3 regions of the Gilvimarinus sp. F26214L genome follow, and region 2 is predicted to be linked to each of the others. Evidence: predicted binding sites of a transcription regulator. Region 2 holds the regulator's gene; each other region holds the start of a gene.
What was found. Region 2 encodes sigma-54, which starts transcription at its own class of promoters, with help from an activator protein. Its sites were predicted from a motif close to TGGCACANNNNTTGCNNT; they were not measured.

Region 1: the regulator sigma-54 is predicted to act here: its motif matches at 1,012-1,029, upstream of ACURWW_RS01450 (PRC-barrel domain-containing protein).
Region 3: the regulator sigma-54 is predicted to act here: its motif matches at 840-857, upstream of ACURWW_RS06730 (DUF4112 domain-containing protein).

Annotation. Positions count from the first base shown of each region.
Region 1 covers NZ_JBTIYG010000001.1:344,725-346,989, reverse strand. Annotated here, with positions in the region: gene ACURWW_RS01455 (NAD-dependent epimerase/dehydratase family protein) at 1-772, opposite strand, end outside; gene ACURWW_RS01450 (PRC-barrel domain-containing protein) at 1,069-1,932, shown strand; gene ACURWW_RS01445 (ChaB family protein) at 2,138-2,265, shown strand, end outside.
Region 2 covers NZ_JBTIYG010000009.1:116,647-118,911, forward strand. Annotated here, with positions in the region: gene ACURWW_RS11855 (RNA polymerase factor sigma-54) at 295-1,785, shown strand; gene hpf (ribosome hibernation-promoting factor, HPF/YfiA family) at 1,993-2,265, shown strand, end outside.
Region 3 covers NZ_JBTIYG010000004.1:284,585-286,849, forward strand. Annotated here, with positions in the region: gene ACURWW_RS06725 (AI-2E family transporter) at 1-730, opposite strand, end outside; gene ACURWW_RS06730 (DUF4112 domain-containing protein) at 900-1,406, shown strand; gene ACURWW_RS06735 (hypothetical protein) at 1,481-1,813, shown strand; gene ACURWW_RS06740 (hypothetical protein) at 1,880-2,095, shown strand; gene ACURWW_RS06745 (aldo/keto reductase) at 2,129-2,265, opposite strand, start outside.

The sequences.
Region 1 (2,265 bases), on a different contig from region 2:
TACGATTTTGCAGGGCGCTGTAGGTGCTCACCAGGGGTTCGCCGATGAGCGCCACGAAGTGGTTGGGCAACCTGTTACGCGCTTCGATGCAAGCCGCAAGCGCGCTCAGCATGTCCTCGATGTGTAACGCACTCTGGCCACGGTCGGGATCGCCGGCATAGACATGGCCGGTGATCTTGTCCTGGTAGATCCGGTCGATCTGGTGGGCGAGCATCGGGGACTGACAGTCTTCCGTATACAGGCCCGCAAGCCGAAGGATGGCGTAGGGCATGTCCCCACATTCCTGCTCGATGGCTTGTTCGGCGGCCAGTTTGGAGATGGGGTAGGCCCAGCGGGGTTCCAATGGTGAATCCTCGTCGATGGGAACGCCGGGCTCGCCGCCGCGGTGGACCAGTATGGTACTGGCATAGATGAAGCGTTCGACCTCGAACCGCTGGAGCTGGCGGATCAGCAGGCGGGTGCCTTTCACATTGAGCTTCTGGTAAAGAGGGTGCTCTTCACCACTGAAATCGAAGTAGGCTGCCAGATGAATGACTGCGGCAAAATGGTCCGTCCGTTCTGCCGCCTCGTCCAGTGCCTGCTGAATGGAATTCTCGTCAGTAAGATCGCAGCTCAGGGATGTGTAGTGCTCGTTGGACTCATTGGCGCTTCGGTCCAGGCCGATAACGTGGTACTGGCCGGCCAGGTGGTTGACCAGAGCCGAGCCGATGAACCCGCCTGAGCCGGTAATGAGGAGATAGGGCTTCCTGCTTGAAGTTGGGTTCCTGTCCATTTCTGGAGTGGAGCAAGGAGTATACCGTCCCAAGACGGGAATCTCTGTGAGGCGTGGGGAGTTGTAAGTTTTGCAGGAGCGGCGCGTCAGCTTACAAGGTCGGCGTGTCAGCTTACGAGGTCCTGGGGGCAAGATCATTCACGTCAGTTGTTGCACGCAGTCTCTCGCTCCTCAGTATTGCCGAAGGTGCTTCTGTCGCCGGCTCCGACAGGCGGCTTCACTGGCACAGCCGTTGTTGCTGGCACAGCCGTTGCTACACAGCCGTTGCTAATTGCTAGGGACTTGATTGCTTCCAGATGGGAGCGATTGATCTGTCCGCGCGTATCAACCGAAGCGAAGTCGGAATTGCATATGGGTCTGCGGTGATGTTGCTCCTGCAATCGGAATTGAAGAACTTCACTCTCCATGCCAGGGACGGAGATCTGGGGCGGTCCAAGGACTTCCTGTTCGATGACGAGAAGTGGACCCTTCGGTATATGGAAGCGAGCACGGCTCGGGTGCTGGGGCGACGGGTGCTGATTTCGCCCATTTCCATGGGAGAGCCGAACGTGGAAGCCCGCGAGATACCCGTCAAGCTGTCTCGCAAGGAAATCGAAGATGCGCCCGGTGCGGAGACCGACCAACCCATCTCCGAGCGATTTGAGCGGGAATACTACGCCTACTTCGGATATCCCTACTACTGGGTTGGCGGCGATGTCTGGGGCTTGCATGGTTATCCCGCTGATCTCCTTCAGCAGGCAAGCCCCGGGCAGGAGCCCCCGGACGAGCGCAAGATTCGTGAATCGCACCTGCGCAGCATGCACGAGGTCATCGGCTACCGGATCCATGCGGCGGATGGCGAAATCGGGCACGTTGCGGATTTCGTTCTGGATTCCAGGAACTGGGCCGTGCGCTACCTGGTGGTCGATGTCCGCCGCTGGTTGCCGGGACCGAGTGTCATGCTGGCGCCGCAATGGATAGAAAAGGTGTCGTGGCACGAAAAGCTGGTGTACGTGGACGTCGCCAGAAGTGCCATCAAAGATGCACCGCGATTTGAAATGCCGATTAGCCGCGATGATGAATTGGCGGTATTCAGTCATTTTTCCCGTCAGCCTTATTGGCACACCGGCACCCGGCAGCAACATGAGGCGGACCGTCGGCCGGGTGGGCACAGCCAGTGATTGGGCACCACCAGGCTTCAACATCTTAAAAAATTTGAATACCTGAAAAACTTGAACAGCTGAAATAAAAAAGACAGGAGACCCAAACAACAATAGTCCGCGCAGCAAGCGCCAAGACACCGCATCCGATTTCTCCATGGCGATTCAGTGAGCTGCGGCTTGCCGAATCTTTTTCTGGTCGGGAAAATTTTTAGGAGGAAAATTTATGCCTAGCGTCCGCATGGCGGAATTACCGGAAAACGTGCTGAGAACGCTTCCTGTACCGGCTCGGGAAACCTATCAGAAAGCTTACGATGCCGCCTGGCAGGTTTATGCAAAGGCCGACAATCGCGA
Region 2 (2,265 bases):
GCGTACAGGCATACATATTGCTTGTCAAAGGCGTCCTCCCGTTGTAGCCTGTCCAGACAGCTAGACCGGCAACTCACTCACGCCTCAGGGCGTATCCATACAAACTGTCCGATCTACTTGCGGCGGGCCGGTCTCATATCGACTGGCTCCCGGCGAGGGGGATGTCTACGCGCTGCTCTTCGAGCTGGCGGAGGCTGGACACATGAGAGAATTTGCAGAGGTAGTTGCAAGAATGATGTTGTTGTCTTTTGAAGTATTCAGCGGCGATCAGACAAAACGGGGTTGCGAACAGACATGAAACAGTCTCTGCAACTCAAACTCGGCCAGCAGCTCACCATGACACCACAGTTGCAGCAGGCAATTCGCCTGCTGCAACTTTCCACCCTCGATCTCCAGCAGGAAATCCAGGACGCGCTGGACTCCAACCCCATGCTGGAAGTCACGGAAGAAGAAGGCAACGAGGGCGGCGACTCCCAGAAGAACACGGAGACCTCCGAGGAGTATCAGGCCCGCGACGAAGCCAGCCCTGATCTCTCGGAAAAAGACCTCAATAGCAGTGATTGGGAATCGGACATCCCCAACGACCTGCCCGTGGATACCAGCTGGGATGAAATCTACCAGCCCACCTCCACGCCCAACTCCTCCGGGTCCGGCGAAAACGACGATTTCGATTTCGAGTCCCGCCGCAGCAGCACCGAATCACTGTTTGACCACTTGATGTGGCAACTGAACCTGACGCCCATGTCCGATCAGGATCGGGTCATCGCCATGGCCATTGTCGATGCAGTGGGCCCCAACGGCATACTCACCAGCAATATCAACGATATCTACAGCGGCCTCATCGAATCCATTGAAGATCTGGAACTCGACGAAGTGGAAGCGGTATTGCACCGGGTTCAGCAGTTTGATCCTCCCGGCGTTGCAGCGCACGATTTGCAGGAGTGCCTGCTGATTCAACTGCGCCAACTGCCCTCGGACACCCCCTATCTGAAGGAAGCGATGACCGTGGTCAGGGATCACCTGACCCTGCTTGGTTCCCGCGATTACAAGCAATTGATGCGCAAGACCAAACTCAAGGAACCGGAACTGCGCGATACCATTTTGCTGATTCAGCAGCTCAACCCGCGGCCCGGTGACCTGATCAACTCCGGCGACACGGAATACGTCGTACCCGACGTATTTGTGAGCAAGGAAGAAGACCGCTGGGCCGTCCGTCTCAATCCCGAGATTGCCCCCAAGATTCGCATCAATCCCGAATACGCGAGCCTGATCAAGCGTGCGGACAGCAGTAGCGACAATACCTTTTTGCGCGATAACCTTCAGGAGGCACGCTGGTTCCTGAAAAGTTTACAAAGTCGCAATGAGACTCTGCTCCGGGTTGCGAGCTGTATCGTGGAAAAGCAGCGGGGATTTCTCGACTACGGCGCCGAAGCCATGAAGCCGCTGGTATTGCACGACGTGGCGGAAGCAGTGGGCATGCACGAGTCCACCATCTCCCGAGTGACCACCCAGAAGTATATGCATACTCCCCAGGGCATCTTCGAACTCAAGTACTTTTTCTCCAGCCACGTGAGCACGGACACAGGCGGTGAATGTTCCTCCACGGCTATCCGGGCCATCATCAAAAAGCTCATTGTTGCGGAAAACCCCCGCAAGCCCCTGAGCGACAGCAAGATTGCGGAACTGTTGGCGGAGCAAGGGATTCAGGTCGCCCGGCGCACCATCGCCAAATACCGGGAATCCTTGTCCATCCCCCCCTCGAACGAGCGCAAACGGCTCGTGTGAATCGGGCGTTTTCGTTCCGCTTCCCACCCCCGACCTGCCCCCAACGCCTCTCCTCTTGGGAGGGGCGAGGGAGTCTGCTAACATCTGTTGAGGTAGAGCAAGTAAACTGACGAAACGGTGCAGACAAGTACGCAGTATTTGCTAATCTAGGGTCGAGGCCCGCCCCTTCACGGCAGGATCTGACCAACGTTCAGCAGGAGCGACACTATGCAGATCAACACCAGCGGTCACCAGCTTGACCTGACTCCCGCAATCAAGGATTACACCGAAAGCAAGCTGCAGAAGCTGGAACGCCACAATGACCGCATAACCAGCGTTAACGTCATCCTTTCGGTGGACAAGCTGGAGCAAAAAGCGGAAGCTACCGTCCACGCCAGCGGCAAGGACTTTTTCGCGGACGCCAGCGCCGATGACCTGTACGCAGCCATCGATCTGCTTTCCGACAAACTGGACCGCCAGCTGATCAAACACAAGGAAAAA
Region 3 (2,265 bases), on a different contig from region 2:
GGTAGTGGGCGACCCCGGCGCGGATGCGGTGAACGGTGGATACAATGCGGCGCCGGGTGCTCCAGGTGGGCCCCAGGCGGGTGATCTTGCGCAGCATCTGGTCGCCCGTAGCGAGCAGGAAAAAGGTGAGGAAAACAACGATGGCAGTGGCGGTGACAAGCGAAGGAAGGTAGCCAATGACGGCATCGCGCAGCACGTTCTCCTCCGCGATCTGCACTTCGATGGCTTCGGATTCGTCCTCGTCCAGCTCGGCCAACTCCCCCACCTCCCGGGTCACTTCCTTCAGCTCGGAGAGCGCCCCTTCCACAGACATGAGCTGGGCCCGAAGCCGCTGCAGGGTTTCCGGCAGATCGCGGACCCATTGCAGCGCCGGGTCCATGACCAGTAACGCGAGCAGAGCAAACCCGCCCACGGTGAGCGCGACGATGACGCCCGCTGTCAGAACCGGTGGGATTTTCAAGCGCGAGGCGTAGTGAACCACAGGGTGAAACAGAGTGCTGAGCAACCAGGAAAACACAATGGGCACGAGAAGCAGCGCGGCCGCCTGGACGAAGTAAAAGGCCATGATCAGAACGATCAGAAAGAGCAGAACGACGATCACGCGGTTGGTTTCGCTCTGGTCCTGGAGCCGCCGAACCCAGGACACGGGCGAGCGGGTCGCGAGCGGGTCGGCGGCAATTACCGGGTCTTGTGGCTCCCCGTGGGTATCGTGTGAACCATCCTCTGCCATCCTGCACCCGAAGTTTTGTCCGGAAAGTAAAAGTTGCGTGTGATGAAAAGTGTGAAGACGGAAAGATGCAATCGTTGCGCCAGCGCTTCCAGTCGAAGCCAGCGGCTAGTGGCCCGGCTCTTGCCTGAATGAACTCACTCAGGACAACTTTGGCATTCCAGGATTTCTCATGCCCGACCCCACTTTTGCTGATAACGGAGATCGCACTCAGATCACGGACGATCACGACAGTCGCTTCAAACAGCGCCATCGGCTGAGTTGGCTCCTGGATAGCAGCATTCCCCTGCCCGGCGGCTACCGTATTGGACTGGACGGGTTGCTTGGGTTGATTCCCGGCGTCGGTGATCTGATCGGGGGCGGGCTGTCCACGTTGCTGCTTTTTCAAGCCTGGCAGAACAATGTGCCAAAGATGGTGATCGCCCGGATGGTCATCAACATTCTGATCGACGCAGCGGTGGGAGCCATCCCCATTCTCGGTGATCTGTTCGATTTCGTCTGGAAAGCCAATCTGCGTAACGCCCGGTTGCTCGACAATTATCAGCGCAATCCCCATCAGGTCTACCGGCGCAGCACGGCGGCGACGCTGGGCTTTGTAGTCGGTGTGTTGCTGCTGGTGGCGCTGGTGATATTCGCAGTGGTATCACTGATCGGCGCACTTTTAACCGCGTTAGGATAAGCGGGGAATTTCCGGGGATTACGGCGCTCCATCAATCGGGTGGCAATGTTTTCAGTGCAGGTCAGGAGGTAGCAATGACACGCCCACGAGATTACGAACAAAATCAGGCTCGACCGCGGGACAACAGCGATCGAGCAGCGGGCACGTCCGTGGATGACCCGGCCAGTCAGCCGGCACAGTCGCCCTCGGGGCCGGAAGAAGGGGCGGATGATCTGCGCGTCGTGGACGCGGACGAGGTAGGTGCCGGTCGCGGCCTGGATGAGGCCGAGCTCGCACGCACCGACCCGCTCGACGGCAAGCCCTGGGATGGGGATGATACGGAGCCGCTGCGCTCCGCCCCGGCGGCCGATCAGGATTATCCCGCCCAGCAGCAGGACTTCGATGCGGATGAAGAGGAAGAGAGTTAAGCGCGCCGGGCTGCACAACCACTGTTCACGCGCGTACCCACTGTTCACCCGAACAAGGACGGAAGCATGAAGTCATCAATCTTCGCTGTGTTTCTGAGCTTGGTTATTGGATTGCCGCTGGCGGGCTGCACCGGGCGCGACAACACTACCGCTGCGGATCAGGACGAAGCCCTGATGGGGCCGGAAGAAGCGCCCGAGGCTCCCGCCAACCCCATCGACCGGGCAGACCCGCAGGCGGACTCTCCCGTGGATGCGGAGCGCGGGAACGACCCCGCCGAGTAGCGGGACCGGCGGCGATAGCAGGCGGTGTGTGGCTCAGGGGGCGCTGGCACTGTTCAGGTCGCTCAGAGCCGCACCGTCGAGTTTCAATTCCGTGGCGGCCACCAACTGTTGGAGCTGTTCGCGGGAGGTGGCGCTGGCGATGGGTGCGGTTATGCCCGGCTGGGCCATGA